One region of the Stenotrophomonas sp. STEN022 genome, then DNA from elsewhere that is predicted to be linked to it. Evidence: predicted binding sites of a transcription regulator. Region 1 holds the regulator's gene; each other region holds the start of a gene.
What was found. Region 1 encodes FliA, which starts transcription of late flagellar genes. Its sites were predicted from a motif close to TAAAGTTTNNCNNNCNNNGGCCGATAA; they were not measured.
Positions count from the first base shown of each region.

Region 2: ACVOMF_RS07635 (chemotaxis protein CheW) is a predicted target of FliA. The motif match lies at 2,161-2,187, and genes of this name have one in related genera.
Region 3: ACVOMF_RS07650 (methyl-accepting chemotaxis protein) is a predicted target of FliA. The motif match lies at 1,480-1,506, and genes of this name have one in related genera.
Region 4: ACVOMF_RS17455 (GGDEF domain-containing protein) is a predicted target of FliA. The motif match lies at 2,828-2,854, and genes of this name have one in related genera.

Region 1 is NZ_JBRREG010000130.1:238-8,123, forward strand. Features, by position in the region: partial or broken gene ACVOMF_RS19150 (AAA family ATPase) at 1-1,180, shown strand, start outside; gene ACVOMF_RS19155 (MinD/ParA family ATP-binding protein) at 1,167-2,051, shown strand; gene ACVOMF_RS19160 (RNA polymerase sigma factor FliA) at 2,048-2,797, shown strand; gene cheY (chemotaxis response regulator CheY) at 2,811-3,203, shown strand; gene ACVOMF_RS19170 (protein phosphatase CheZ) at 3,203-3,823, shown strand; gene ACVOMF_RS19175 (chemotaxis protein CheA) at 3,827-5,689, shown strand; gene ACVOMF_RS19180 (flagellar motor protein) at 5,930-6,670, shown strand; gene motD (flagellar motor protein MotD) at 6,671-7,621, shown strand; gene ACVOMF_RS19190 (ParA family protein) at 7,621-7,886, shown strand, end outside.
Region 2 is NZ_JBRREG010000026.1:1,589-9,474, reverse strand. Features, by position in the region: gene ACVOMF_RS07645 (methyl-accepting chemotaxis protein) at 1-1,028, opposite strand, end outside; gene ACVOMF_RS07640 (hypothetical protein) at 1,112-1,495, opposite strand; gene ACVOMF_RS07635 (chemotaxis protein CheW) at 1,619-2,110, opposite strand; gene ACVOMF_RS07630 (flagellar brake protein) at 2,408-3,175, opposite strand; gene ACVOMF_RS07625 (class I SAM-dependent methyltransferase) at 3,527-4,279, shown strand; gene ACVOMF_RS07620 (GNAT family N-acetyltransferase) at 4,399-5,421, shown strand; gene ACVOMF_RS07615 (FAD-binding oxidoreductase) at 5,456-6,850, shown strand; gene ACVOMF_RS07610 (methyl-accepting chemotaxis protein) at 7,015-7,886, opposite strand, start outside.
Region 3 is NZ_JBRREG010000026.1:9,749-17,634, forward strand. Features, by position in the region: gene ACVOMF_RS07645 (methyl-accepting chemotaxis protein) at 1-1,071, shown strand, start outside; gene ACVOMF_RS07650 (methyl-accepting chemotaxis protein) at 1,558-3,717, shown strand; gene ACVOMF_RS07655 (CheR family methyltransferase) at 3,731-4,576, shown strand; gene cheD (chemoreceptor glutamine deamidase CheD) at 4,573-5,172, shown strand; partial or broken gene ACVOMF_RS07665 (protein-glutamate methylesterase/protein-glutamine glutaminase) at 5,169-6,194, shown strand; gene ACVOMF_RS07670 (ATP-binding protein) at 6,252-7,886, opposite strand, start outside.
Region 4 is NZ_JBRREG010000099.1:5,708-13,593, forward strand. Features, by position in the region: gene ACVOMF_RS17445 (hypothetical protein) at 1-612, opposite strand, end outside; gene ACVOMF_RS17450 (RNA polymerase sigma factor) at 617-1,153, opposite strand; gene ACVOMF_RS17455 (GGDEF domain-containing protein) at 1,221-2,762, opposite strand; gene ACVOMF_RS17460 (NAD-dependent epimerase/dehydratase family protein) at 2,881-3,513, shown strand; gene ACVOMF_RS17465 (SDR family NAD(P)-dependent oxidoreductase) at 3,625-4,389, opposite strand; gene ACVOMF_RS17470 (hypothetical protein) at 4,468-4,890, opposite strand; gene ACVOMF_RS17475 (VOC family protein) at 4,961-5,347, opposite strand; gene ACVOMF_RS17480 (DUF998 domain-containing protein) at 5,387-6,016, opposite strand; gene ACVOMF_RS17485 (hypothetical protein) at 6,043-6,384, opposite strand; gene ACVOMF_RS17490 (dihydrolipoamide acetyltransferase family protein) at 6,727-7,886, opposite strand, start outside.

The sequences.
Region 1 (7,886 bases):
CTTCGTCATCGATCCGCCGATGCCTGAGCCGGAGCTGGCCCCGCTGCAACCGGCTGCCGCTGTGGCGATCCCTGCAATTCCTGCTGTGCCGGTCCTCGCCGTTGCCGCTGTGGCACCTGCAATCGAGCAGATCGCTGCACCAATCGCTGCGTTCGCAGCGCCGCCATCAGCTGAAGCCCCGGTCATCACCATCGAAACCACCGCACCAGCAGCGGTCGCCAGCACTGCCCCGGTCAACCCGATCACCACCGGCCCGGTGATCATCGCCCGCGACGACGAGCAGCTCAGCCAGCTGCGCCAGGAAGTGGCCGGCATGCGCCACCTGATCGAGCGCGAGATGAACCGCTTCACCGATGAGCGCCTGCGCGGCAGCGCGGTGCGCGCCAATGCACTCGACCTGATGGACGAATACGGTTTCGACGCCGGCCTGGCCCGCGACGTCGCCACCCAGATCCCGGCCGACATCGACCCCAGCCGCGCCCGCGGCCTGATGCTGGGGCTGATCTCCAAGAAGCTGCCGATCGCCCCGGTCGACCCGATGGAAACCGGCGGCGTGATCGCCCTGGTCGGCCCCACCGGCGCCGGCAAGACCACCACCATCGCCAAGCTGGCCTCCCGTTTCGCCGAAGCCCATGCCGCCCGCGACGTGGCCCTGGTCACCACCGATACCCAGCGCATCGGCGCCCGCGAGCAGTTGTACGGCTTCGGCCGCCAGCTCGGCATCGCCGTGCACGAGGCCAATAGCGGCACCGACCTCAATCAGCTGCTGCAGAAGCTGGCCGACTACAAACTGGTGCTGATCGACACCGCCGGCCTGGGCCAGCGCGACCGCGCCCTCACCGCCCAGCTGCAGTGGCTGCGCGCCGCCGGCCAGATCCGCACCCTGCTGGTGCTGCCGGCCAATACCGCCTTCCAGGACATGGACGAAGTGGTGCGCCGCTTCAGCGCCGCCAACCCGCAGGGCGTGGTGCTGACCAAGCTGGACGAGACCGGCCGCTTCGGTTCTGCCCTGTCGGTGGCGGTCGATCACCGCCTGCCGATCACCTGGGTGACCGACGGCCAGGACGTCCCGGAAGACCTTTATCGGGCCTCTGCCGCAAATCTTGTACTCCGCCTTGAAGATTTGCGCCGCGCGGCCGATATGCCCTGCAACACGGAGTTGAACAATGCAGTCGCGTGAGTACGCCAAGCTGACCAACACCTTCCCGCTGTCGGCAACCCGGCACGAACCCGCCGGCCCGGTACGCACCATCGCGGTCACTGGCGGCAAGGGTGGTGTAGGTAAAACCAATGTCTCGGCCAATCTGGCCGTGGCACTGGCAGGCATGGGCAAACGTACCCTGCTGCTCGACGCCGACCTGGGCCTGGCCAACATCGACGTGGTGCTCGGCCTGCAGCCCAAGCACACCCTGGCCGATCTGGTCGCCGGCCGCGCCACGCTGGAAGAAGTCATCATCGAAGGCCCGAACGGCGTGCTGGTCGTGCCCGCCGCCTCGGGCCGCCGACACATGGCTGAGCTGCAGCCTGCCGAGCACGTTGGCCTGGTCAATGTGTTCTCCGAGCTGGAACGCGAGCTCGATGTGATGATCATCGACACCGCCGCCGGCATCACCGACAGCGTACTGACCTTCTGCCAGGCCGCCCAGGACACCGTGGTGGTGGTCTGCGACGAACCGGCCTCGATCACCGATGCCTACGCACTGATCAAGGTGCTCTCGCGCGAGCGCGGCGTGGATCGCATCCAGGTCGTCGCCAACATGGTGCGCGACCCGAACGAAGGCCGCGCCCTGTACGAAAAGCTGGTGCGGGTCTGCGAGAAGTTCCTGATCGATGTCTCCCTGAACTACCTGGGCTGCGTGCCGCAGGACGACTGGCTGCGCCTGTCGGTGCAACGCCAGCAGCCGGTGGTCAAGCTCTACCCTTCCGCGCCGGCCTCGCTGGCCATCAACGAAATCGCCCGCCGCACCGCGCGCTGGCAAGCCCCAACCGCCCCGCGCGGCGGCGTTGAGTTCTTCCTGGAACGCATCATCCAGCAGAAGGTGAAGGCATGAACAATGCAGCCGCCCAATACCGTGAGGTCCAGCGCAACGCGGCCAATGACTGCATTGCCCGCCACGCCGACCTGGTACGCCGCATCGCCCACCACCTGGCCGCGCGCCTGCCCGCCAGCGTCGAGGTCGATGACCTGATCCAGGCCGGCATGATGGGCCTGATCGAGGCCTCGCGCAGCTATGACGCCGAACAGGGCGCTTCGTTTGAAACCTACGCATCGATCCGCATCCGCGGCTCGATGATCGACGAGATCCGCCGTGGCGACTGGGTGCCGCGCTCGGTGCACCGCCGCGCCCGCGATGCCGCTGCCACCATCCGCCGCCTTGAGCAGAGCAGCGGCCGTGCGGCCAGCGCCAGTGAAGTGGCCGAAGCGATGGAGCTGCCGCTGCCCGAATACATGCGCTTGGTCGAAGACGCCTCGCGTGGCCAGGTCTTGAGCCTGGAATCACGCATCGAAGACCAGGGTGAGCTGGACACCCCCAGCACCGGCGGCCCCAACCCGCAGCAGGTGCTGGAGCGCAGCCAGTTCGGCGCCGAGCTCGGCAAGGCCATCGGCCAATTGCCCGAGCGCGAGCAACTGGTGCTGTCGCTGTACTACGAGCAGGAATTGAACCTGAAAGAAATCGGCGCGGTATTGGGCGTCAGCGAATCCCGCGTCTGTCAGATCCACGGTCAGGCCACGCTGCGCCTGCGTAGCCGACTGAAGATTTTCGAGGCGGCCGACGCCGGGCTCGAAGAACCATGAAGAGGAAAGCCTTTTGAACAAGAACATGCGCATCCTGATCGTTGACGACTTCTCGACGATGCGTCGCATCGTCAAGAACCTGCTCGGCGATCTGGGCTTCACCAATACCGCCGAAGCCGAGGACGGGCATGCCGCGCTGTCGATGCTGCAGACGCAGTCGTTCGATTTCGTCGTCACCGACTGGAACATGCCGGTGATGACCGGCATCGAGCTGCTCAAGGCCATCCGCAACGATGCCAAGCTCAAGACCTTGCCGGTACTGATGGTTACCGCCGAGGCCAAGCGCGAGCAGATCATCGAGGCCGCACAGAGCGGCGTGAACGGCTACATCATCAAGCCGTTCACCGCGCAGACGCTGGAAGAGAAGCTCGGCAAGATCTTCGAACGCCTGGCAGCGAGCGCCTGATGAACCAGCCCGGGGAAGCATTGAGCGACAAATCGGCCCTTGTGCAGCGCCTGCAGGACGCACTGGCAGCATTGGAGAGTGGCGATGAGGCTGGCTGGCGCCGGGAAATCGACGCACTCGCCGCCCTGCGCACGCAGCCGATGATGTCCGGACTGGGCCGGCTTGCACGCGAACTGGGCCAGGCGCTGGGCGAACTACCCAGCGTGCCCAGCGAAGCGGGTGAGCTGGATGATGCCTGCGCGCGCCTGGACCACGTGGTGCAGATGACCGAGCAGGCCACCCATCGCACGCTCGATCTGGCCGAAGAATGCCGCGCGCTGACCGAGCGCTTGCGTGCGGACGGGCTGAATGCCGAACAGGGCGAAATCCTCGAACGCATCCGCCACAACCTCACCGAAGTAGCCCTGACCCAGAGCTACCAGGACCTGACCGGACAGATCATCCGCCGCGTCGTCGGCATCGTCCGTCGCGTGCATGAAGGTTTTGGCGCGCTCGGCCTGCCGCCGCCGGAAGAAGAAGCCCGCAACCAGGGCCTGGCTGGCCCCGCCGTCAATGGCCTGGACCGCCATGCCGTGTCACAGGTGGACGCAGACGACCTGCTCTCGGACCTGGGGCTGTAAGCCATGAGCGCTTTTGCCGACGACATCGCCGCCGACTTCATCCTCGAAGCGCAGGAAATCCTGGATCGCCTCGGCGAGCAGCTGGTGACGCTGGAGCAGGCACCGCACGACAGCGACCAGCTCAACGCCGTATTCCGTGGTTTCCACACACTGAAAGGTGGCGCCGGTTTTCTGGCGATCCACCCGATGGTGGAGTTGTGCCACGCCGCCGAGGAAACCCTGGGCATGGCGCGGGCCGGCAAGGCCGAACTGCTGGCGCATCATTTCGACGCCGCCCAGCAGTCGCTGGATTGGCTGCAGGCCATGCTCGACGCCGTGTCTTCGGGCACCGAACCGGAGCATGCACCTGCTGCACTGATCGCGCAGTTCGATGTTGGCGCCGCGCCAGTCATCGCAGCCGCGCAGCCGGTCGCTGCGCCGGCGGGTGACAGCGACCTGATCAGCGAAGACGAGTTCGAAGCCCTGCTCAACGAACTGCATGGCAGCGGTACGCCCGGTGCCCAGCCGATCGCTGCGGCAAAGCCCGGCGACGACCTGATCGACGAAGACGAGTTCGAAGCCTTGCTGGACAAGCTGCATGGCGGTGCTGCTCCTGGCGCTGTCGCTGTGCAGGCGATTCCTGCTGCGCCCAAGCCCAAGCCGGCCGCGGCACCCGCCGCACCCGCTCGCCCTGCAGCAGGCGCAGCCAAACCAGGCGCCGCGAAGGCTGCCGAGCCCGAGCACACCGTGCGCGTGGACACCAAGCGGCTGGATGCCATCGTCAACCTGATCGGCGAACTGGTGCTGGCCCGCAACCGGCTCAAGACCTTGCGCATGCGCCTCAAGGACGAAGAGCTCGACCGTGCAGTCTCCACCCTGGACATCGCCACCGCGCGCCTGCAATCGGCGGTGATGCGCACCCGCATGCAGCCGGTCGGCAAGGTGTTCTCGCGCTTCCCCAAGGTTGCCCGCGACGTTGCCCGCTCACTGCAGAAGGAAGTCGATCTGGAGTTGATCGGCGCCGATACCGAACTGGACCGCAACCTGGTCGAAGCACTGGCCGACCCGCTGGTGCACCTGGTGCGCAACGCCATTGATCATGGCGTCGAATCGCCGGAACTGCGCGAAGCCCAAGGCAAGCCGCGCATGGGCCGGGTGCGCCTGTCCGCACAGCAGGAAGGCGACTACGTCAGCATCGAAGTGCAGGACGATGGCGCCGGCATCGACCCGGAGCGCCTGCGCGCCAAGGCCCGCGACAAGGGCCTGCTCGACCCGGAAGCCGCCGCCCGCCTGAGCAGCGAAGAGTGCCTGCACCTGGTATTCCTGCCCGGTTTCTCGACCAAGCAGGAAGTCACCGATATTTCCGGCCGCGGCGTCGGCATGGACGTGGTGCAGTCGCGTATCCGCGAGCTCAGCGGCCAGATCCAGATCCAGTCCGAGCTGGGCCGTGGCAGCCGCTTCCTGATCCGCGTACCGCTGACCCTGGCGATCCTGCCGACCCTGCTGGTGCAAGCTGGCGAGGACGTCTACGCCCTGCCTTTGGCCCGCGTGATGGAGGTGCTGCACGCACCGGCCACCTCGCTGGGTTGGTTTGATGGTCGCGCGGTGCTGGACCGCAAATCCCACACCTTGGCCCTGCTGGACCTGCGTCAATGGCTGGGCATCACCCCGGCACCGTCGACGCTGCTGACCATCGTCGTGCTGCAGATGGGCGAAGCCCGCTTCGGGCTGGTGGTGGACCAGGTACGCGGCCGCGAGGAAGTGGTGATCAAACCGTTGCCACGTGCACTGCGCGGCTTGAACGGCTATGCCGGCGCGACTCTGATTGGCGATGGGCGCATGGCACTGATTCTGGATGTGGATGGGCTGCGTGGAGTGCAGGGGTAAGCAATGCAGACGCAAGCCGCCTGCAATCTCGCGATCCTGCTAGTCCCCTCTCCCGCCTGCGGGAGAGGGCGGCCCCGCGAAGACGGGGCGGGTGAGGGGTGCTTCCAGCTTTCAAAGCCAGAGCTGCCCTCACCCCAACCCCTCTCCCGCAGGCGGGAGAGGGGCTAACAACAGCTACAGCAACAACAGCTGCACCGCTCATTGATTCAAGACCGCTACAACGAGGCCGATATACGCACCATGGACCGACTCAGCATCATTGGACTCTTCCTCGCCCTCGCCTCCCTGGTGGGCGGCAGTATCCTCAAGGGCGCCGGCCTGTCCTCGCTGTGGTCACCTGCTGCGTTTGTGATCGTCATCGTCGGCACCCTGGCAGCAATCCTGCTGCACACCTCGCCGGCCGTGTTCAAGCACGCCTTCAAGATCGTGCGTTGGGTGATCCGCCCACCTGCCAGCGACCGTCGCGCGCTGGTCCAGCAGATCGTGGACTGGAGCAATATCGCCCGCCGTCAGGGCCTGCTCGGCCTGGAACCGCAGGTCGAGCTGCAGGACGATCCGTTCATCCGCAAGGGCCTGCAGCTGGTGGTCGATGGCGTCGAGCCGGACACCATCCGCCACATGCTGGAAATCGAACTCGGCAGTCAGGAGCAACAGGATCTGGCCGCCACCAAGGTATTCGAAGGTATGGGCATCTATGCCCCAACCCTGGGCATCATCGGCGCCGTGCTTGGCCTGATCGCGGTCATGAAAAACCTGGCCGACCCGAGCAAACTCGGCCACGGCATCGCTGCCGCGTTCACCGCGACCATCTATGGCATCGCCTCGGCCAACCTGCTGTTCCTGCCTGTGTCGGCCAAGCTCAAGGGCGTGATCGCCAGCAGTTGCCGTGAGCGTGAAATGATCATCGAAGGCCTGATCGCCATTGCCCAGGGCGAGAACCCGCGCAATATCGAGAACAGCCTGGCTGGCTTCGTGAACTGAATCATGGCCCGTCGCAAGCACCACGAAGAGCACGCCAACCACGAAGCATGGGCCATCCCCTATGCCGACCTGATGACGCTGCTGCTCGCCTTCTTCGTGGTGATGTACGCCATCTCATCCTTGAACGAAGGAAAGTATCGGGTCATGGCCGACGCCTTGACCACCGCCTTTGGCGGCGCGCCGCGCACCATCAGCCAGGTGCAGGTGGGCAACAAGCAGTTGCAGGGCGGCGGCTACGACTCGCCCTCGGTAATCAGTGCACCTAGCATGACTGGTGGCGCACTGGCAGACCCAACCCAGTTGCCGTCGATGGCATCGCATATGCGCATGCCTGTGTCGGCACACAATCAGGAACAGCTGCAGCGCGCCGAGCGCCAGCTCAACCAGATCGCCGACCGCCTCAGCCAGTCGCTGGCGCCGCTGGTCAAGCAGGGCGTCATCACCGTGCGTCGCACCGAGCTGTGGATCGAGGTCGAGATCAACAGCGACATCCTCTTCACCACTGGTTCGGCAGCCCTGGACGCCAGCGCTCGCAACACGCTCGGCACCCTGGCCGATGTTCTGCTCGATGCGCCCAACGGCGTGCGCGTCGAAGGTCACACCGACAATCTGCCGATCGCCACCGCGCAGTTCCCATCCAACTGGGAACTGTCGGCCGCACGTGCCGCCAGCGTGGTGCACCTGTTCGCCGACCATGGCGTGCAGCCGCAACGACTGGCGATGGTCGGTTACGGCCAGTTCCGTCCACGCGAAAGCAACGATGCGCCCGAAGGGCGCAACCGCAACCGGCGGGTGATGGTGATCATCCTCGCCGATTCGGCAGCGGCAGCCGATCTGCCGGCTGCCGGTAACACCACAGCCAGTACCAGCGATGAGGACGACAACGGCGGCACCTCTGCCGCAGGTGCCATTCGCAGCGCGGTACCGGCGGTCATCGAAGGAGTCCAATGATGCGCATCTGGGCCATAGCCAACCAAAAAGGCGGCGTCGGCAAAACCACCACCACTTTGTCGCTGGGCCGCGGCCTGGCCGCTCGCGGGCACAAGGTGCTGCTGATCGACCTGGACCCCCACTCCTCGCTGACCCGCGCCTTCGGCGTACCGGTTGAGCCGGTGCCGCAGGGCGTGCAGGAACTGTTCGCCACGCCACCACATGAGATTGCTGCGCTCGCCCGCCACAGTGATATTCCCGGGTTGGACTATCTGTGCGCGCAGGC
Region 2 (7,886 bases), on a different contig from region 1:
TCGACTTCGCCACGGTGTTCAAGCGCGGTAACCGGTTGCCCGATCAGCGGCTTGGAGGTGTCGTAGTGACTCAATTCAGTGGTGATCTGCTCGCTGTACTGGTCAAGCGTATCGAGCAAGGCGCGGTTGGCGTAGACGATGCTGAGATCGTTGTTTGTCAGGTACACGCCGGTTGAGGAATAGTCCAGGGCGGTACGGATGCGCAGATTCTCGTTGGCGACGATCTGCTCGCGCTCGATGCGTTCGCGCAGGTCGCGCTGCATGCGCTGCATGGCACGCAGCAGGTCGCCTACCTCGTCGGCACGGGACAGGTCGATGGTACCGTCCAGCTTGCCGCTTGCAACCTCATTGGCCACATCCACCGCACCGCGCATTGCGTTGACCAGCGAGCGGGCGAACAGCCAGATCAGCGCCAAGCCGGCAGCGCCACCGACCAGAACGGCGATGATGATCAGCAGGGCCGACGCGCGATAGGTTTCCGCGGCCTGTTTGGCTGCGGCTTGGGCTCGGGTATTGTCGTTTGCAGCAAGCGCTTGCAGTGCCGCATAGGCCTTGCGGTGCAGATTGCGGGTTTCGCCAACGAAGGTATCGATGGCGTCATCCGGCAGGTCCAGTGCCAGCATCTCACTGACCGCGTCGTATGAGGCCGCAGTCTTGCCCCAGTCGGCGACAAACGTGTCGAAGAGTTTCTTCTGCTCCGGGCTGTCGATCAGCTTTGGATACGCGGCGATGGTGGTATCGATCTGCATGCGCAGTTCGGTCGCGCGGGTTTTTGCGTCGGCTTTTACGTCGTCGCTGGCGCGGATCAAACTCTGATAGGACGCGTTGCGATACTCGCTGACCATACCGCTCAACTCACCGGTGGTACGGAGGCTGGGGGTACGCTTCTCAGCGAGGTCGGTGGTGGCGTTGTTCAGTGAGTGCAGGCCGCGATACGCGACGACGCCCTGCAACAACATGACGAACAGCACGACGCCGAAAGTCAGCATCAGCTTCGGTTTCAGTTTCAGCGAATTGATCCACTGCATCTTGCGTGATCTCCGGGAACAGGCCCCGCCATGTCACGGGCGCGGGGTGACACGCCGGCTGAGCCGGCGTGACGAAAGGCGGATTACTTGATGTTTGCCAGCTTCAGGTTGGCCGGCGATGCCACTTCGATTTCGGCGCGCGACGCGTCGCGCTGGATCTTGCCGATCACGCAGACGGTCTTGCCTTCCAGGGTCTCCAGCGGGAAGCCGAACTTGCTGCGGTTGCTGCCGGCGATGCGCGCCGAGAAGGTGTGGCGCGGGAACATGCCGCCCATGTGCAGGAAGGTCGGCTGGCCTTCGGAGCCTTCGGCGTAGCGGGCCTTCTCAACCTTGCCACAGACCATGCCGTCCTTGCCGGCGAAGCGCGCGGCGGTTTCCGGCGGGATCATCTCGGCATCGGCGGCGGCGTCGAACGCGACGGTCGCCAGTACGGTGGCAGCAAACAGCGGAAGTACGTGCTTGTACATCGGAAACTCCGGGAAGGGATTGGGGGCCGGTCGGGGAGGACAGGCATGCAATGGCTATCGGCCTGCGGATGCCGCGCTTGAGTTGCATGCGCGAAAATGTGATCGGCTTTGCGAAACGGCTGTTCAGGCCGCTTCGTTGGCAGCGCTCGGTTGGCCGAGGTCGGCGGTGTCGAGCAGGGTCTCGATATCCAGCAGGATCAGCATGCGATCGTCCTGGGTGCCGATGCCGGAAATGAACCGGGTATCGACGGCGGCACCAAACTCCGGGGTCGGGCGGATCTGCTCTGCGTTGAGCGGGATAACGTCGGAAACGCTGTCCACGACGATGCCGACAACGCGGTCCTCGACGTTGAGCACGATCATTACGGTGAAGGCGTCATAGCGGGCTTCGTCCAGGCGCAGCTTCAGGCGCAGGTCGATGACTGGCACGATGGTGCCGCGCAGGTTGATCACGCCCTTGATGTAGTCCGGTGCGTCTGGGACGCGGGTGACTGCGTCGTAGCCGCGGATTTCCTGCACCTTGAGGATATCCACGCCGTAGTGCTCGTTGCCGAGGGTGAAGCTGAGGTATTCGCCACCGGTGGTGTCGGCGGAGGTGCTGCGGGAGTCATTCATGGCGGATCCTGGTCCTGGCGGGCTGCCGATGTGATGCGGCTGAAGCACCGGTATCGGCGTTGTGGCAAGGGACTTTAGGAGGCCAGCGGGAGAAGCCCCGATGTGATTCGGCGTCGAGGCTGAAATGTGCGATGCATCAAGTTTCAGGCCGCCAGTTTTCCGTCATCTCGGAGGCCCTGACAGCGCCGTTCCGACCTGGACACCGCCTGCGGATGCAGGCGGGGTTGTGCGCGGCTTTGGGCGGAGAAAGTGCCGTCGTCCAGGGTTCAAATTCGGATGTCCGCCAGGGTGTCCACCTCAATCGCCATTGCTGCGTGCCTTGCGTAAACGATCAATGCGGAAGATATAGCGCTGGATGCTGTTGTCCGCGCCGCGCGGCAGGTCGTCGAAGCGCAGCCCGATGCGGGTCATCTCCGTGCCATTGGGCTGCTTCTGTTGGCGCAGGTTGCAGACCACCAACGGGGTTGGAATCGGGGCGCTTTCAGGGATCTCCAGCAGGCAGTTGTAGCGGTTCTGCAGCTTGAGCAGGTTCTGATCGGGCGGCAGCAGCAGTGCGATGCCGCCGGCGCTTATGTCCAGCACCCGCCAGCGAGTGGCCTCGCCGCCGTCTGGGTCAGGCAGCACGCAATACGGCGAATCGCCAACCGGGGTCTCCAGTCGGTAGAACTCGCGCCGCTGCAGGTGATAGACCTCTTCCGGCAGTGGCACTTCAAAGGCGACATGGCCGTCGCGCTCGATACGTCGATGGCCTTCCAACTGGAAGCGCACCGTGACCTTGTCTACCTGGCCGAAGCAGAGCAGGTCGTTGGCGGTCTCGACCGTGCGGTTGATCGAGGGCACCGGGCTGGCATCCAGTACGAGGTGGCGCATGTCCACGTCCAATACCGCTGACGGGAAGGCCTGGTCACGCCCGTCCGGGTGCACATTGATCATCGAGCGTTGATCGATCATGGCCTGCAACAGGTGCCGCACCTGATGCGGGTTGCGCACCATGTAGCGGTCGTCGGCATACAGGTTGCCGGCGTGCGGGGAGGGCGTCGGTGCGGGCGATTCTTGGTCGGGCATGGACACGGTTGCGGTTGGGTCGATGATCGGCGCAGCGCTGATCAATGCGCTGCAAAGTGTGATAACGGCCGCCTTTTTAGCATCTTTAGCCGGACTGTTACGAGTTCCGCCATGCATCGGGGATTTGCCGACAGCGTTAAGGTGTTTGGCCGCTGTGGAACAACTGCCTTGCAGATAATCGAAATAACACTTCCATGCCAGCTTGATGGCGGCTGAATGTAGGTTTCATCTTTGAGAGTTTTGTGTGAAATATCGATGATTTGTGAGATCTATCACTGTTCTGCATATTGCGATCCCTGAGCATCTGCGACTACTTCCACCGCAGTACCCTCATAAGCAAGGGAACAGCAGATGAGCAAGGAAGCAGCAGATCAGTTCGATCAGTTGGGAGCGCTCTATGAGGACATGGCGACATGGCCCTTCCGCAAGTACATCGAGACACCAAGCGTGTTCGCTGCGCTGGGGCGGTTGGAAGGTTTGGATGTCCTCGAGTTCGGCTGCGGTAGCGGCTACTACTCACGGTTGCTGAAGCGTGCCGGCGCACGCATGGTGGTCGGCTATGACCTTGCCGAAGGCATGCTCGATTATGCGCGTCGTTGCGCCCAGCGCGATGCGCTGGACATCAGTTTCTGCTCCAGTTTGGAGGAGGCTGGCAATGCGGCGTTCGATGTAGTGCTGGCGGTCTATGTGCTGCCTTATGCCACGACGCTGGCTGAGCTCGATCAAATGGCGGCGCAGATGCTGGCGCCACTACGTGCGGGTGGCAGGCTGATTGCCCTGCCCATCCACCCGCAATACGCACCTGCGCCCAATTATTACCAAGGCTGCGGCTTCATGCTGACGCCGGATGACAGCACGCAGCCACATCGCGAAGGTGGGCGCCTGCGTCTGGATCTGCGCTATCGCCAGTACGACGCCAGCGTGCACGCCTGGTACTGGTCGCAACAGGCAATTGAGGCGGCATTGCGCAAGGCTGGCGCGGACGCGATCCAATGGTCCAATCCAACGCTCGCGGCCAAGCACGATTTACCCGAGGTGCCGCCAGCACTGCAGGCGTATGTGCATGAGCCACATGCGGCAATCATCGGGTGTCGCAAGCGCTAGCTGCGATTGCAAATAGATAGTGTTTTCCGGCGACCGCGGAGTTGCCGCCAATGAACCAACTATTCGTTCCTGCCCCCGGCCGAACATCCGGGGTGCTGAGCGATCCTGAGGATCAGGTAATGTCCATTGAAGTGGAAGTGCGACTTTCCATCGAAGCGGTGGATGAGACTGAGTACCGTGCCTTCCATCGGGAGAGTCAGGCTTCTTTTTTCTACGATTGGCGCTTCCTGCGCGCCGCGGAGCACTCACCGTTGCTGGCGATCAACGGCGCGTTCTATCTGCTGGCACGCACTGATGGTCGTTTGGTAGGGTTCTTGCCTGCCTATCTGCAATCAGTGCATACCGTCGATCCGTTCGGGTTGCTGGCGCGGACTGCGGGAATAGAGAGTGACCGCGGCCAGAGCGCGCTGTTCAGTCATGTAATGCACTGCTTTGACAGCGAAGTGATGGCGTTGCCTGGTGCCGCCGTCGAGGCAGCACTGGTGCGCGCCTTGAAAGCGCTGGCAGTTTCTCTGCACGCGCACTATGTGGGGGTTCTGAACGTGGCGCACGAGCCAGCACGACAACAGCTGGCGGAGCAGGGTCTGGAAGTTCGTTATCTGGTTGACAGGTATTTCATGGACATGAGCCGCTTCGATGGGTTCGACGCGGTACTGAAGGCGCTGCCCAGGGATGGGCGCTATGAGATGACCCGACAGTTGCGCAAATTCGCTGCCGCCAACGCGCAAATCGGGCTGCACGCTCCGCCTTTCGATCAGCGCCTGGAGCAGTTGACCGAACTGTGTCAGCAGACCACTGCGCGCAACGGCACCCCGCAGTACTTCCCTGCGCAGGCGCTGGCCCGTTTCGTGCGGACCTGCGATGGGCTGGTGCGGCTTGTGCTGATTGAAGACAAGGGTGTGGTCGTGGGCGGACTCATCTGCTTCGTTGATGGTCCGCTGATGTGCATCTGGTCGGCGGGCATGCGTTATGACCTGACCGAGTACAGTCCCTACACGGTCAGTTTTGCGTATGCCTACGAGTGGGCATTGGCCGCCGGTGTGCGCACCATCGAAGCTGGGCGTTTGAACGCGCGCATCAAGACCCGCCTGGGGCTGCAGCCCCTGCCGCTGTATTCGGCGACCAGCATTGTGGCCGCTTGAGTTCTATCCGTTTCGCCACTCCAAGGGAACTGACATGGGCACGCTGCATCCGAAGATTCTTCCCGACGACTTCTGCGCCTTCTCGCAGACGCTGGAGGGCAGGGTCAGGTCCCGTCATCACGCCGAGTACGCCAGCTGGTATTACAGCACCGCGTGGAACAAGCGTGATTTTGAGCGCTATCCGGAGTACATCGTCCGCGCCGCGTCCATCGACGATGTAGTCAAGAGCGTCAACTTCGCCCGCTCGCACCGGCTGCGCGTAGCCTTGAAGGGATCCGGGCATAGCTATGCTGGCAGTTTCTTCCACCGTGGTGGCGTATTGCTGGATCTGTCAGCGCTGAACATGATAGACGTGGATGCACAGCACGAGCGGGCAACGGTTGGGCCTGGCGTTACCAGCGGCATGCTATCCGATGCCCTGGCACCGCATGGGTTGGCGTTTCCAACCGGCCATGGTAGCAACGTAGGATTGGCGGGCTTCCTGCTCGGCGGCGGTCTGGGCATCAACTGCGATGCATGGGGTGGCATGAGCACTTTCAATGTCATTGCAGTGGATGTGGTGACTGCAGACGGACGATTGCTGCATGCCAATGAGACCGAGAATGCCGAAGTGCTGTGGGCGGCGCGTGGTGGCGGTCCGTGCTTGTTCTTCGCGGTGGTTCGTTTCCATCTGAAGGTATGGCCGAAGCCGAAGGCAATCCTGGCACGCAGCTACCCGGTGGATGCGGTCAACCTCAAACATGTGCTGCGGGCACTGTGCACGCGGCGCGATGATCCGCGCATGCAGATCATGGTGGCGCTGGGTGGTGCGGAGGGATTGCCTGCAGCCTTGAGCGCCAGCGTCTTCTGCGACGACATGAGGCAGGCCACCGTGCTGCATGAGGCTTTGCGCGCGGATGTGGATCCGTGGGTGGGGGAGTTCGGTGAGCGGGCGCTGGGCAGCTTCGACCCCATCTATGAGCAGACCCAACAGGCCATGGTCAGCAAGCGCTACCGGGCCGACAACATCATGAGCGACGCGGTGGAGCAGGTCGCTGATGCGCTGCTTTCCGGCATGCGGGCCCGGCCTTCGCCGAGGACGTTATCGCTGGTGATCATGCGGCCGGAGCGCGGCTATGGCGACGCGGCGTACTCGTTGCACGGGCGGATGTCGGTATCCACCTACGCGCAGTGGAACGACGAGGACGAGGACGAGCTGAACCGGGATTGGCTGCGCGGCGTATACGACGAGCTGGCCCGATTTGCGACCGGCAGTTACATCAATGAGTTCGACCTTGAGACGCGCTCGCAAGAGGTAGCCAGTTGCTACTCGGAGGACAGCTGGTGGCGACTGCAGCGGCTGCGCCAGCGCTATGACGCGGCGGGTGTCTTCCCGGGTGTGTCGGTGCTGGGGGCGGACGTCGCAGAGCGCGAGTATGTCGCGGGCTGAAGCGTGGCGGTAACCGGAGGGATCGCTGCAGGGCGACACAAGGAATCTGGCTGACGCAAGGATGGGCAGATGCTGTACGGCGTCAACAACGCGCAGCGGAACGCCATGGCGCCCGACGATGGCGAGCAGAACCAAAGGTCCTGCCCGCCATCTCCATCGCTGGCTTAGAACTCCTGCCAGTCATCCGTGCTGGCAACCGGTGTGCGGCTGGCCGGCTTGGGGATGGCGCGCAATGCTGGCCGTCCACGCGGCGGCGCCGCGCCTGGGCTGGCAGCGACCTTGGCCAACGTTGCACTGACCGAGCCAGCCAGTCGGAACTGCGCGACCGCCTCGGTGAGCTGGAGCGCCTGATCCTCCATCGAGCGTGCTGCGGCGGTGGCTTCTTCGACCAGCGCAGCATTCTGCTGGGTGCTTTCGTCCATCTGCATGACGGTCTGGTTGACCTGGTCGATACCGGTGGACTGCTCCTGCGAGGCAGAGGAGATGTCAGCCATGATGGTGGTGACGCGCTGCACCGAGGCAACGATCTCGTCCATGGTGTTGCCGGCGTTGCGCACCAGTTGCGAGCCCTCGGCGACCTTGTCGACCGAGTTGTCGATCAATCCCTTGATCTCCTTGGCCGCTGCCGCCGAACGCTGCGCCAACGTGCGAACTTCAGAGGCAACCACCGCAAACCCGCGACCTTGGTCGCCGGCACGCGCTGCTTCCACCGCTGCATTGAGGGCGAGGATGTTGGTCTGGAAGGCGATGCCATCGATCACGCTGATGATGTCGGCGATCTTCTTCGACGAGGCTTCGATCGCGCTCATGGTGGTCACCACCTGCCCAACCACGCTGCCACCCTGTGCTGCGACCTCGGCGGCACCGCGTGCGAGCTGATCAGCCTGGCGCGCATGCTCTGCATTCTGGCGTACGGTGGAGGTGAGTTCCTCCATGGATGCAGCGGTTTCCTCCAGGTTGGCCGCCTGCTGCTCGGTGCGGCGTGAGAGATCATCGTTGCCGGTGGCGATTTCGCTGGCCGACAGGCTGATACTGC
Region 3 (7,886 bases), on a different contig from region 1:
GGCCTGCTCGACGCCAATGCCAGCAGCCTGGAGCAGATTTCCGCCCTGCTGTCGGGTCTGTCCCGCGGCGACCTGACCGTGCGCATGCACGGCGAGTACCAGGGCGTATTCGCCACCATGCGTGACGATGCCAATGCCACCGCCGAGCAGCTGACCGGCATTGTCGGCCGCATCAAGCAGTCGTCGGTGTCGATCAACTCGGCTGCCACCGAGATTGCCGCAGGCAACAACGATCTGTCCCGTCGCACCGAGCAGCAGGCCGCCAACCTCGAAGAAACGGCTGCGTCGATGGAGGAACTGACCTCCACCGTGCGCCAGAACGCCGAGTCGGCACGCCAGGCCAACCAGCTCGCCATCGGCGCTGCCTCGGTAGCCTCGCAGGGCGGCGAAGTGGTCAGCCAAGTGGTGACCACCATGACCCAGATCGAGCAGTCCTCGCGCAAGATCGCTGAAATCATCTCGGTCATCGACGGCATCGCCTTCCAGACCAACATCCTGGCCTTGAACGCTGCGGTGGAAGCCGCACGTGCTGGCGAACAGGGTCGCGGCTTTGCCGTGGTAGCCTCGGAAGTTCGTACGTTGGCACAGCGTTCTGCGGGTGCGGCAAAGGAAATCAAGGGCCTCATCGACGACCCGGTCGGCAAGGTCGCCGATGGTTCGGCGTTGGTCCGCAAGGCGGGCACCACCATGGGCGAGATCGTCGCCTCGGTGCAGCGCGTGACCGACATCATGGCCGAGATTTCCGCTGCCTCTCAGGAACAGTCCGCCGGTATCGAGCAGGTCAACCAGACCATCGTGCAGATGGACGAAACCACCCAGCAGAACGCCGCACTGGTGGAAGAAGCCACTGCCTCGGCCCGCTCGATGGAAGAGCAGGCTGCGCAGCTGGCAAGCGTGGTATCCGTGTTCCAGCTGGAAGAAGGCGCTGCAGTTACCGGCAACCCGGCTTCCGTACGTGAACCGGCGCCCCGCCCTGCCGTCCAGGCAGCAGCACCGGCACCGCGTCGTCGCACCGCAGGCGCACGCACGGCTGTAGCTGAACTCGCCGACTCGGATTGGCAGGAGTTCTAATCAGCAGGTTTCTCGGCGTTGACGGCAATGCCGCCAACCCGGGCAACTGAGTCACCCGAAATCCGATGCCAGTCCCTGGCATCGGATTTTTTTCTTGTGGGAGCGGCGCAAGCCGCGAAGCCACATCACCATCAGTCGGCGCAACACGAGCGTTTCAAGCACCAACGGCTTCGCGGCTGACGCAGGCCCTACAACAACTCCAGCAAAGCTCGGTGCCTGATCCGCTCCTGCTGCGCGCGGCACCAGCCGCGAATCTGCCACGCCATAAGTCGACCGACCACGGCACCTCAAACACTGCCAGCTTCGCGACTGACGTCGCTCCCACAAACAGCTGCCACAGAAACCGTCGCCCTTCTTCGCATACGTGAACGGATCAACTGCTCCCGCCAGCCGCTCACGTCCTGCCCCTCAATTCGCGCCCCTTCCGGCCGATAACCCGTTATCCCTTCACGCAGCGCTGATACCGCAAGGTAACCGGCGGATTCGATGACTATCTCCTCGCTCTGGAACAACTACATTTCCAATATCTCGGTCAGGCGCAAGCTGAACCTGTTGACCGCGCTGATCGTCATTGGCGTCATCGCCTTGTCGGTCATCGCGGCGCGCATGCAGTACCTGGACCTGTACGAGACCCGCAAGGAGGCGCTGCGTGCCCAGGTGGAAATGAGCTACGGCGTGCTCGACCACTACGCCAAGGAAGCAGAAACCGGTGCTATGCCGCTGGAAGACGCACAGAAGTACGCGATGGCCGCGCTACAGAAGATGCGCTCCGACGGCGACGTCAACTATTTCAACATCTACAGCAACAAGTACGTGCTGTTGATGCATCCATTCCGTGCCGATCTGGTTGGCAAGGACATGAAGGACTTCCGAGGCGAGGATGGCGTGCGCCTGTACTACGACCAGGTCGAGGCTGCACGCAAGGGCGGTGGCTACGTTGCCTACAGCTGGGCCAAACCAGGCAAGGATGGTGTGGTCGGCAAGCTCGCCTATGCCGGGATGTATACCCCATGGAACTGGGTGGTATCGAGCGGCGTCTACATGGACGACCTGCAAGCTCAGGCCCTGAAATTCACCGCAATCATGACGGTCGCTGGCGGTGTGCTGGTACTGCTGGTATTGGCGCTGAGTTGGATCATCGGTAACCGCATCGTACTGCCGCTGCGCAACGCAACCGCCGTCGCCACCGCCATTGCCAACGGCCGCATGGACAACCGCATCGCTGCGCCCAGCAAGGACGAGACTGGCCAGCTGCTCAGCAGCATGTCGCACATGCAGGACCAACTGCGCGCGGTGATTGGTGCGCAGGCCGAGATGGCACGCCAGCACGATGCCGGCATGATCCGTTATCGGATCGATTCCAGCAGCTTCCCCGGCGACTACGGGGTAATGGTGGAAGAAACCAACGTCCTGGTCAGCAATCACATCGACGTGAAAATGCAGGTTATCGCCTTGGCGCAGCGATATGCCGTTGGTGACCTCAGCCAGGACATGCCGCTGCTGCCGGGCGACAAGCGCGTCATCACCGACACAATGGCCGCAATCAAGCGCAACCTCGCCGCCATCAACAGCGAGATCAAGCGCCTGGGCGGCGCAGCAGCTGCCGGCGACTTCAGCCAGCGCGGCGATGAGGACCGCTTCGAACACGACTTCCATGCCATGGTCCGTTCACTGAACAACATGATGCAGGTCAGCGACGACAACCTCAGCGAGGTATCGCGCCTATTGCAGGCGCTTGCCGATGGCGACCTCACCGTCAAACTGAGCGGCGACGCCCAGGGTGTCTTCGCCAGCATGCGTGAAGATGCCAACAGCACCGTCACCCAGCTTGCAGGCATTGTTTCGGGCATCCAGCAGTCGGCTGACAGCATCAATCTGGCCGCGGGCGAGATTGCCACCGGCAACGCCGATCTCTCGCGCCGCACCGAGATGCAGGCTGCCAACCTCGAGGAAACCGCTGCTTCGATGGAGGAACTGACCTCCACCGTTCGCCAGAACGCGGAGTCCGCCCGCCAGGCCAACCAGCTCGCCATCGGTGCTGCCGGCGTGGCCTCGCGCGGCGGTCTCGTGGTCGACGAAGTCGTCACCACCATGGGTCAGATCCAGCAGTCCTCACGCCGCATCGCCGACATCATCAGCGTGATCGATGGCATCGCCTTCCAGACCAACATCCTGGCACTGAACGCTGCGGTCGAGGCCGCGCGAGCCGGTGAACAAGGTCGCGGCTTTGCGGTGGTTGCCGCCGAGGTCCGCACCCTCGCCCAGCGTTCGGCGGCTGCCGCCAAGGAAATCAAGACGCTGATCGAGGACTCGGTCGAGCGCGTGGACGAAGGCTCGCAGCTGGTGCAGCAGGCCGGCTCGACCATGGGCGAAATCGTGACCGCGGTACAACGCGTCACCGACATCATGGCCGAGATTTCCGCCGCTTCGCAGGAACAGTCTGCCGGCATCGAGCAGGTCAACCAGACCGTCATGCAGATGGACGAGACCACCCAACAGAATGCCGCCCTGGTGGAGGAAGCCACCGCCGCTGCGCGCGCGATGGAAGAACAGGCCACGTTGCTTGACGAGGCAGTGGCGGTATTCCAGCTGAGTGCCAAGCCTGCCGTGGCAAACCCGTCACAAACCCTGGCCTTGGCCAGCTGAGCGCACAGACCCCATGATCGATATGGACAGCAACGAGCGGGACTTCGAGTTCAACGACCGTGACTTTCGCCGCGTCTGCGAGCTGATCCACGCGCGTGCAGGCATCGCACTGGCGCCGGCCAAACGCGACATGGTCTATGGCCGCTTGTCGCGGCGGCTGCGCAACCTGGGCCTGCGCTCGTTCAAGGATTACCTGGACCAGCTGGAACAGCACGGCGGCGAGGAATGGCAGGCATTCACCAATGCGCTCACCACCAACCTGACCTCGTTCTTCCGCGAGCCGCATCATTTCGACAAGCTTCGCGAGGAACTGCAGGCGCGTGCGTCACGTGCGCCGCTGAAGCTGTGGTCGTGCGCTGCCTCTACTGGCGAGGAGCCCTACTCCATGGCGATCACCGCCTGCGAGGCGTTCTCATCGATGACTCCGCCGGTGCGCATCATCGCCACCGACGTTGATACCCAGGTGCTGGCCACCGCCAGCCAGGGTGTCTACGCGATGGACCGTATCGCAGGATTGGACCCGGCAATGAAGCGTCGCTACTTCCAGCGTGGCAGTGGTCCCAATGAAGGCAAGTGCCGGGTAGTCCCTGCCCTGCGCGCCCTGATCGAGTTCCGTCCGCTCAACCTTCTGGCCAACCGCTACGACGTGGGCGGCCCATTCGATGCGCTGTTCTGCCGCAACGTCATGATCTACTTCGACAAGCCAACCCAGCGCGGCATCCTGTCGCGGCTGGTGCAGCACATGGACGATGACAGCCTGCTCTACACCGGTCATTCCGAGAACTACCTGCACGCAGCCGATCTGATCCAGCCGTGCGGCCGCACCTTGTACCGCCGCAGCCGCAGGAATGGCGCATGAAGAACCCGCAGCACTACCCCGATGAGGTGATGCGTTACCGCGACACCCGTTTCCAGACGATTGCCGCCAAGCTGCTGCCAACCCAGTACCTGGTGGTGGACGACGATACCGCGCTGACCACTATTCTCGGCTCCTGTGTGGCGGCCTGCATCCGCGATCCCATCCTCGGCATTGGTGGCATGAACCACTTCCTGCTGCCAGAAGGCAATGTAGGCGACGGCGCGCCCGCACGTTACGGCAGCTATGCCATGGAACTGTTGATCAATGACCTGCTCAAGCGCGGCGCCCACCGCAAACGCCTGGAAGCCAAGGTGTTCGGTGGCGCCAACGTACTCAAGGGCTTCACCAGCAATCCGGTGGGCACCCGCAACGCCGAGTTCGTGCGCCAGTACCTGCGTGCTGAGCACATCCCGATTGTTGCTGAAGATCTATGCGGCATTCATCCGCGCAAGATCTGGTTCTTCCCGATCACCGGTCGCGTAGTGGTGCAGCGCTTGCCGCATGCCCACGATGCCGAAGTGGTCGCCACCGAAACCGCCGTTCGCGCCCGCCTGTCGCACACCCCGGTCAGTGGTGGCGTGGAGTTGTTTGAATGAGCCTGCAGGCACCCTGCCGGGTCTTGATCGTCGACGACTCGGCCCTGGTCCGCCAGGTGCTGACCGAGATCCTCGCCGCCGACCCGGCCATCGAAGTTGTAGGCACCGCCGCCGATCCGCTGCTGGCTCGCGAGAAAATCAAACGGCTCAACCCCGATGTGCTGACCCTGGACGTCGAGATGCCGCGCATGGACGGCTTGGCCTTCCTCGAGAATCTGATGCGCCTGCACCCGATGCCCGTGGTGATGGTGTCGTCGCTGACCGAGCGCGGCGCCGATACCACCCTGCAGGCCTTGTCGTTGGGCGCTGTGGATTTTGTCGCCAAGCCAAAGCTCGACGTCGCCCGCGGCCTGGACGCGTACGCAGAAGAAATCCGCAGCAAGGTGAAGATGGCGGCCCGATCGCGGGTACGCACCATCGCCGGCGGCCCACGTCGGCTGCCGCAGCGGCCGGCCAGCGCCAACAGTCTCGGTTTCCGCACTACCGATCGCCTGATCGCGATCGGTGCTTCAGCTGGCGGCACCGAAGCCCTGCGCGTGGTACTCGAGATGATGCCAGCCGATGCGCCCGCCATCGTGATGACCCAGCACCTCCCGGCCAGCTTCAGCACCGCCTTTGCCGAGCGTCTGGATCGTCACTCGGCGATGTCGGTACGCGAAGCCAGCGACGGTGAAGCCATTTTGCCCGGCCATGCCTACCTACCCGCTGGCGGTCGCCACTTGCGGGTGATACGCGATGGTGCGCGCTGGCGATGCCGGGTTGACGACGGCGTGCCTGTCAACCTGCACAAGCCCGCGGTCGATGTGCTGTTCCGCTCCGTTGCACAGAATGCCGGCGCCAATGCAGTTGGAGTGATCCTGACCGGCATGGGCGAAGATGGCGCTCGCGGCCTGCTGGAGATGAAACAGGCCGGTGCGACCACTTTGGCCCAGGACGAAGCAAGCTCGGTCGTATGGGGAATGCCAGGTAGCGCCGTGCGCTTGGGTGCCGCCGACGAAGTACTGCCGTTGGACAGGATCGCCGCGGGTTTTTTTGGCGCCGCCGGGGGCTTAACCCGGGGCCTGAGGGGCTACACCGGCCTATCTGGCCTCCGCTTGGCGCCTACACATGGCAGCCAGCACCGCGATGACCTCGGGCAGTTCGCTCGCAATGAACCGTGCGTTTGCTGTGACCTCGCCGAGCTCTACCTCAGGCTGTTCACAAAGAAGCTCAATTCGTTCGCAGATCTCCATCAGATGCGTAACCTGCAACAGACGCACGCCACCGTTGATGCGATGGACAAGGTTGGACATCCCCTTCGGTTCGAATCGTGGCAGCAAAGCCAGCAGCTCGGCCAGGTCACGTACGAAGCTCTTGTGCGCTTCAACGACCAGACTACGTGTCATCGCAGCGTCACCTCCGGTCAACTCCTGCAGCGTCGCGGCAATGTCCTGGATCTGTTGCAGACGCGGCTCTGCTGCCCCGATATCGGCAGCCTCACCCAGCGCAACCAGCATGCTGGAAAGCGTGCTGAGGCTGACCGGCTTGAAAAGACAATCATTCATGCCCGAGGCTATGCACTTGGCCCGCTCCTCCGGCTGCGCGTTGGCGGTGAAGCCGATGATCACGCAAGGCGGCAAGCCAGCAGCTTTTTCATGCCGGCGAATGGCCTTTGCCATCTCATGGCCATTCATCACCGGCATGTTGCAGTCGGTCACGACAATATCGACGCGTTCCTCAAGCCAACAATCAAGGCCTTCACGCCCGTCGGATGCGCTGCGTACGCGCTGCCCAAGAAATACCAACTGTTGGGTCAACAGGCTGCGATTGGCAGAGTGGTCATCAACCACCAGTACCTTCAAGCTTGGGTGCTTGGCATCCACCGTCTGCACAGCTTCGGCCGCTCCCGGAATCGCAGGCAGTACCTCCAACGGCAGATTCAGCACCACCGACGTGCCTTCGCCAAGCCTGCTGCGGATGGATATATCTCCCCCCATCAGCTCACACAGGAACTTGCATATCGGCAAACCAAGACCGGTACCACCGCGCGTGCTGTGGCCGTGATCGGCCTGCGCGAAGGGATCAAACAGGCGCGCGATATCAGCATCTGCGATGCCTATTCCGGTATCTGAAACTTCAAGTTGCAGACCCAGCTGCGCTCTTCCCACCGAGACAGCGCTGACCCGGATCGTGACCTTCCCACGATCGGTGAACTTGATGGCATTGCCGACAAGATTGGACAGCACTTGCTTGAACCGCATCGGATCTATCGACACATCACGATCCACGCTTGGGTCCAGCTCCACTATCAGATGCAAGGCCTTCTGCCGGGCTAGTCCATTGAACACCCGCACAACCGACTCGGTCATCTCGCGCAGATTTGCACGCTTGGGGCTTAGGCTGACGTGGCCAGACTCGATGCGCACCACGTCCAGAATGTCACCGATCAACTCCAGCAGACCGTGTGCCGAATCATATGCAACCGCAATGGCCGCCCGATCGAGACGCCCCTGATCGGCATGCCTCTGCGCAAGCTCGAGCATACCGATGATGGCGCTCATGGGTGTGCGTATCTCGTGGCTCATGGTCGCCAGGAAGGTGGTCTTGGCCCGGCTCGACTGGTCAGCGGCGTCGAGCGCACGGCGCAGCTCTTCCATCAGATGCAAACGGTCACTCACATCGATCCAGCCGCAGACCACTCCTTTCGCCTGCCCTTGCGAATCGAAGTATGGGTA
Region 4 (7,886 bases), on a different contig from region 1:
TGATTGCCCGGACAGGCTGTCCAGCAAGCGCTGCAGTCGATGGCTTGCTGGCAAGCGCCGCATTGCCCAGCGTGCGGCTCCGATGCTGCCCAGCATCACCGCCACGCCGAAGCCCAAGGTGCCGAGGAACCACGCTGGCGCCATCGCGTACAGGTCCAGTCCCAGCCACTGCACGCACAGGCATTGCAGCGCCAGCAGCCATAGGCAGAACCACGGCAGACCCAGACCAAGCTCGCTCAGCGCGGTGAAGCGGCGCAGGCGTGCCAGTCGTCGCTGCTGGATCAACACTGGTGCCCCGGCCGCATCCGCGTGCAGCGCCAACAAGGCGCGGGTCACCGATACCCAGATCGCGGCGATACCGTAGATATGCAGCGCCAGTCCGGACAGCAGCAGTTGTGGCACCTGACGGTGCTCCACCCAGAAGCTGGCCGCCAGTACGGTGACTACGATCCACACCAGCAGCCAAGCCAGTTGCAGGCCACTGAACCAGCGCAGCCGGCGCCGCACGCCAGCCTGGCGCGGTTGCTGCCAGGCCTGCAGGGCCAGCACTTCCAACGGGTCTATGCGCTGGGCCTGATGGGCCCAGGCGGCCTTGAGTTCGTCGAGTTCCATGTGCTCAGCCTCGCGTGGTGTCGGTGGGGGCGAACTGGCTGCGCAGTTGCTGGCGCAGCCGGTGCAGGCGGGTGGCGGCGTTGCTGGCGCTGATGCCGAGCACCTCGCCTATTTCACGGTGGCTGCAGTCGTCCAGGTGCAGCAACAGCAAGGCGCGATCCAGTGCCGGCAAGCGATGTATCAGCTGGTTGAGCTGGGCCAGGCTGGCATTGTCCTCGGCGTTGTCGGCGATGCTGGCCAGGTCGTCTTCCAGCGCCACGTCGCTGTGGTACTGGCGGCGCAGCTCACGGCTGCGCAGCTGCGAGATGGCGGTGTTCAAGGCGATGCGGTACAGCCAGGTGCTGAACTGCGCGCGCTGCGGATCAAAGGCCGGGAAGGCGCGCCAGGCCTGGGTGCTGATTTCCTGGATCAGGTCGCTGCGGTCGTCGCGCTGCGCGCAATAGCCACGCGCGACCTTGAGTACGATGCCCTGGTGCTGGGCCAGCAACTGGGCAAAGCGCTGTTGCAGCTCGGCGATGGGGTGGGTCGCGGTGATGTCCATGCCCGGGTGATTCGCACCAGCGCAGCAAATATCACAGCTGTGAGCCGATTGTCGTTGCTGTCACCGCTCAGGCGGCGGGCAGAACCTGGTTGCGGCCTACGCGCTTGGCGGCATACAGCGCCTGGTCGGCGCGCTGCAGCAGGGCCTGCAGGGACTCGCCGGGCTGGGCCTGGGCGACGCCGGCGCTGAAGCGGACCTGCACGCGCTGTTCTTCATGCAGGAACGGGCGTTGCGCCAGCTGCTGCTGCAGGTGCTGCAGGGTTTCCAGCGCTGCGGCGCGGTTGAGTCCGGGCAGCCCCAGCACGAATTCGTCGCCGCCGAGGCGGGCGATGCAGTCGCGGCCGCGCAGGCGTTGCTGGGTCACCGCCACCAGGTGACGCAGGGCCTGGTCGCCACCGGCGTGGCCGTGCTGGGCGTTGGTCTGGCCGAAGTGGTCCAGGTCGATCATGGCCAGACTAAGCGGCGTGCTGTGGTCGGCCAGCAATTCGCCCAACTGCTGCTCCAGGCCACGGCGGTTCAGGGCGCCGGTCAGCGGGTCGGTTCGCAGTTGGCTGCCGGCTTCTTCCAGCTCGCGTTCCAGCTGCTGCACGCGCTGCTCGGCGGCCTTGGCCTCGGCGCGGGCATTGGCCAGATGGTCGCGTGCGCGTGCGGCCTGTGCCTGTACCCGGGCGGTGTCCTGCAGCACATCCTGCAGCAGCTGGGTCAGGTCGGAGATGCTGCGGGTCTGGCGTACTGCAATGGAATAGCTGGCGATGCGATCGTGGAATTCGCCGGTCTCGGTGACCATGCCGTCCACCTGCTCGACGAAGTCCACCATCAGGTCCTTCATCGCCTGCTTGGATTGATCGATGCCTTCGCGTAGCAGGCCTTGCCGGTAGATCACCTCACGCAGATCGTTGCGGGTCTGCTCCAGCGAGTTGGCGTCCAGTGGTCCGGCCAGCAGTTGCCGGATCGAGCGGATCTGGCCCTGCAGCCAGCTGTCGCTATCGAGCAGTTCGGAGATGTTCTCCAGCAGCATGTCGAACAGGTTGAGCAGCAGGTCGCGCTGTTCCTGCAGGCTGCTGCTGCGCACGCCGACCTGGTGGCAGAGCTCGCGCAGATGGATGGCCACCGGCTGCAAGGGTTGGCCGCTGCGCCAGGTGCGCAGTTCCTCGCCCATGCGCTGGGCCTGCTGTTCGAGCTCAGGCGACTGCTGCATCAGGCTGGCCAGCACCGCGCCGAGGGTGTCGCGCAGCATGTCGCGCAGCTGCTCGGCCTGGCTGTTGCTGGTGTGGGAGGCTTCCAGTTCGACGGTGCGGATGTACTTGTCGATCAACTGCCGCAGCAGGCGGCCGTAGCGTTCCCAATCCTGTTCGGCGTGTGCGCTGTGCAGGCGCTGGCCCATGTCGCCGAGTTCACCGGGCAGGGTGCACATGCCCTGGGCGAAGGCCGCCAACACCGGTTCCGGTGCGTTGGCGCCAATGAAAAGGCGCTGCAGCATCGCCATGCCACCGCCCCCGTTGGCTACGACCTCGACCGCTGCAGCCGCCTGTGGCGCGGTGCGCCGGGACAGGATGCGGCCCAGCCCGCTGCTGCGGGAAGCGGAGGAGTCGTCGGGGCTGTCGGCCATTGCGCAGGAGTCCGGGCGGGTTGCGGCGGCGCCTGTGCGCAGCCGGAGGTGGTGTCCAAGCCCCATTATCGGCAAGGTAGCAGCCGGCTTGAATGGCAGCCGATCACAGGAGCACATCATGCGGGTATTGCTGGCTGGCGCGACCGGTCTGGTCGGGGCGCAGGTACTGCAGCGCCTGCTGTCCGACCCACGCTGCAATGGCGTGGTGGCGCCGACCCGGCGCGCGCTGGCGCGCACCGACCCCAGGCTGCTCAATCCAGTGCTGGATTTCGCCGGGTTGGCGGCGGTGGCGCCGGGCTGGCAGGTGGATGCGGTGGTCTGTGCACTGGGCTCGACGATGAAGCAGGCCGGCTCGCGTGAGGCCTTCCGGCAGATCGACCATGGCTATCCCCTGGCGATCGCGCAGGCGGTACGGGCCAACGGCTGCGAAGTGTTTGCGTTGAACTCGGCGGCCGGTGCCAATCCGCGTTCGCTGGTGTTCTATAGCCGGGTCAAGGGCGAGCTGGAGCAGGATCTTCGCGCGCTGGGTTTTGCTTCATTGACCTTGGTGCGCCCGGGCCTGATTGGTGGCGACCGCGCCGAGCGGCGTGCCGGCGAGCATCTGGCCAGCGTGGTGCTGGGGGCGCTGGCGCCGGTTCTGCCGCGGGCATGGCGTATCAATCCGGCCACGCGGATTGCCGACGCCTTGGTGCAGGCGGTATTGGATCCGCAGCCGGGCGTGCGGGTGGTTGGAGCGGCGGAGTTGGTGTGAGTTCTGGTTGAGCTTGGTTGGTTTGTGGGAACGGCGTAAGCCGCGAAGCCGGCGATCTGTAAGTGCCCCAGCTTCGCGGCTTACGCCGCTCCCACAAACGGCAGGCGAGGCTCAGGCCGGCAGCGACTGCCCACCATCCACCGCCAGTACCTGGCCGGTGATCCAGCGCGCCGCTGGCGAACACAGGAATACGGCGGTGTTGGCCACATCCTCGACATTGCCGAAGCCGCCGAACGGGATCTTGGTGCGGATCTGTTCGTAGAGTTCGGGGGCGCTGTCGCGGCGCTGGTCCCATAGCCCACCGGGGAATTCGATCGAGCCCGGTGCCAGCGCGTTGACCCGGATGCGCTCGCGCGCCAGTTCGGTGGCCAGGCTGGTGGTGTAGTAATTCAACGCGGCCTTTGCGGCGGAGTAGGCCGCTGCGCGCGGCGTCGGCACCGATGCGTTGATCGAGCTGATGTTGAGGATGGCCGGCACCGTGCTCAAACGTAGATGGGGCAGGGCGGCGCGGTTGGCGCGCACCGCAGCCATCAGGTCGATATCGAAACCGGCCTGCCAGCTGGCATCGTCATTGCCGTTGCCATACCCGGAGGCGTTGTTGATGAGGATATCGACGCCACCCAATGTGGCCGCAGCGGCATCGATCCAGGCTTGGATCTGCGCCGGGTCGGCGAGATCACATTGCTGCGTGTGCGCGGCAGCTGCACCATCGCGTAGCAGCAGTTCGGCAGCCTGCTGCAACGCTGCTGCACCGCGCGCGCAGATGCTGACTTTCGCGCCTTCGCGGGCAAAGGCCTGGGCGATGGCCAGGCCGATTCCGCGGCTGCCACCGGCAACCAGCACACGTGCGTTCTGTAGCGAAGCGGGGGAATGCATTGCTGTGGTTCCGGTGGACTCAGAGCGCACATTATCCCCGTGTTGTGCATTGCCTGCGGCGAACGCGCTGTTCCACGCTCAGGGCAGGCCGGGTACGTTCAAGGACGCGAACAGGATGTTCTGCGCCTTCTTGGCCATCGATCGTGGCAGCTTGGCGATGAAGGTGTCGCCGGTCAGTGCCATATCACCGCGAAGGATGAAGCCGTTGATCTGGGTATAGCTCTTGATGCTGTACTTGTTCCCGTCCTGACTCAGTTCCAGATACATCGGCGAGGTCAGGATATTGTTGCCCTTGCGATACACGCGGGTGCCATCGATGTCGCGGACCATGCGGTAACCCTGCTGGCCTGCCCAGGCATCAACCTTGGCCGTAACATTCTCGTCGGAGCTGAAGCTGGTGAGGTCGTGCGGCCTGCCGCTGTTCCTTGCCATCAGTGCCAGGATGTTGACCAGGGCCAGGCCGCCCAGTGCACCCACGATCATTCCGGTGATCAAACCCATGCTGTCGACTCTTTGAAGTTGGGGCGGCATTCCAGCACATCGCAAGGCCTGCTGTCGTGAAAATTCCGCGCTACTTCCATGTGTTGGGTGGTGCGCCACGTTCTGGATGCTTCATCTGCACGATGCAGAAGCGATGACCGGTAGGTGCTTCCATCACCCACCAGCGTTTGACCTTGCCGATACGGCGTGCGCCCAGCGCTTCAAGCCGGTCGGCTTCGGCATCGATATCGTCGGCTTCGATATCCAGATGCACGCGTGATGCGTGGTCGACGCGCTGCACTTCCACGTGCAGCTCGGCCGGCGCGCCAATCAGTTCGGCGTATTGCGCGCCATCGTCCTCGGTGTAGCCGGGCTCGGCTTTCAGACCGAGTGCGGGCGCCCAGAACGCGGCGGCGGCATCGCTGTCGCTGCCCTGGCAATCAATGATGAAACCTGCAAGGCGGCTGCGGTGGCTCATGCGGATGCTCCGGTGACAGAGGAGCGCAGCGTACACCCGCTATTGGTGGGCGCGTGTTATCGCATTGTCGGCAACAGGTGCAGAAGCGCTCAATCGCCATGCACTGATGCACAACACGCTGTACACACTCCACTCCTCCAGGCGTTGCAGCAGTCCACGCCAAGCGTGCAATGGTTCCAGTCCCATCAACACGAACAGCAGCAGCCAGAGTCCTGCCAAAGTAATCCACAGCACGCGCGTGGTGGTGCGGATTGCAGGTGTGGTGGCCAGCAGCATCAGGCCCAGTGCGGTGCCGAAATAGGTGAACACGCCTAGCAGCGTGTGTAGCGATTGCGACAGGCTGCCGCCAATCGGGCAACCAAGGTCGCAGGGCGCCAGCGCGGAGCCTATCCACGCCAGCGGCTCGAACATCAGCAGCCAGTAGCCGAGTCGACTTGCCCCGCTCACAGGCGCTGTCCGTGCGAATGCGAACAGCAGCAGCGCCGCCAACACGCCGACGGGAATGAAACCGAACAGGCTGATCAGTCGGGCGTGTTCGCTGCCAGTCGCGCCGAGTTCGCTGATGTACTGCGATAGCGGTGAATAACCGGGTTTGAGCGCGGTACCGCCGAGCAGCATCAGCAGGTACATCGCCACGAACAGCAGGATCAAACAGCGCTGGAAACGCATCGTCGGCCCGTTGATGGTTGCGGTGCTCAGCGTACGCGATTGGACAGGAACAGCTCCACCTTGCCGCAGCTCGGGCAGGCATGCAGGTCGAATTCCTCGCGGTTGACGAACAACTCGCCGATATCACCCAGCAGGAAGGGCATGGCCTGCGAGCCTTCGTGGAAGCGTTTGCGGCCGATGAATTCCATGCGCATGCCAGGGCAACGCGGACAGTCGATCAAACGTGGTGGCTGCATCCAGCTGCGCCCGGCCTCAGGCTGGAAGTCGCGTGGCGGCGGTGCGCCATCGGCATGGGTGCCGCACTTCCAGCACTGGTCGAAGCTGTCTTCGTTCACTTCCTTGCAGTTGCTGCAGGTCCAGGTGCCCATGGTGGGTTTGCTTGTAGATGTGGATGGCGCAATCGTAGCGCTGGAGTTGTGGTTTGGCGTTACAGGTGGGTGATGTTTTTTTGGGCTGGTGGGAGTTGAGTGAAAGATCAAGATCAAGAGCTGCCCTCACCCCAACCCCTCTCCCGCAAGCGGGAGAGGGGCTAGTGCACTACGAGCCGACGCATTGCTAGCCCCTCTCCCGCCTGCGGGAGAGGGGTTGGGGTGAGGGGAAGCTTCTAGCAAGCAGACCCAAAGCAAGTCACAAGAAGGCCCCAAAACAAACCCAGGCCAAAAAAAAGGCCCGCATCGCTGCGGGCCTCAAATAACGCTACAAAAAAACTGTCAGTGAATCTTCGCCAGATCATCGATCAGCACGCGCAGGAAGCGCGCCGCTTCGCCGCCGGTGCAGGCGCGGTGATCGAAGGTGACCGACAGCGGGATGACCTTGTGGGTTTCAATGCCGCCCATCACAGGGGTGACCTGGAAGCGGGCACGGCCGGCGGCAACGATGGCAACGCACGGCGGTACAACCACAGGAGTGGCGTAGCGACCGGCGAACATGCCGAAGTTGGACAGGCTGATGGTGTAGCCGCTCAGCTCCGACGGTGCGATCGAGCGGTCTTCGACCTGCTGGCGCAGACGGTTGATGCCTTCGCGCACGCCGCGCGCATCGAGCATGTCGGCATTGCGCAGCGCCGGCACGAACAGACCGTCGTCGGTGTCCACGGCGATGCCGATATCGACCTGCGCGTGCAGGGTGCGGGTGAGGTTGTCACCGTCGAACCAGGCATTCATTGCTGGCACGGCCTGGCAGGCGCTGACGATGGCACGGACCAGACGCGAGGTCATGTCGTTGCCCGGTGCCCATGCATGGATGTCGGCGTCGTCGCTGAGCGTGGTCGGTACGACCTTGCTGTGCGCATCGGCCATCACCCGCGCCATATTGCGGCGCACGCCCTTGAGCGGTTCCGGCTGGCCCTTGGCGACCACACCCGGAGGGGCGGTACGCATCGGCTTGCCAGCGGCAGACAAGGGGGTGCGAGCGCTTGAGCCCCTCTCCCCTTGGGAGAGGGGTTGGGGTGAGGGTACGGCAGCTGCAGTGGAGCTCGATGCAACTGCCACTGTTCCAGTGGAAGAGGGGAGCAGGGCGGACGGATTTGCCGCCGCCTGCTTCACATCGTTCATCGTCACCGCGCCTTCGGCGCCGGTGGCGCGCACGCGGGCCAGGTCGACGCCCAGCTTGCGGGCCATCGCACGCACGGCCGGCACTGCCTTGACGCCACCGACGGCCACGGCCTGCTCGGTGTGCACGGCATTGGAGCTGACCATCGCGCCGACCACGGTGCCTTCATCGGCACGCTCGGCGGCAGCGACAGCAACCGGTGCCGGCGCGGCAACCGGCGCAGGCGCTGCTTCGGCCGGCGCGCCGTGGTGATGGCCGGTGTCCTGGCCTTCCGCGCGCTGCGGCAGGTTGGGGTCGAGCTCGAAACTCGCCAGCACAT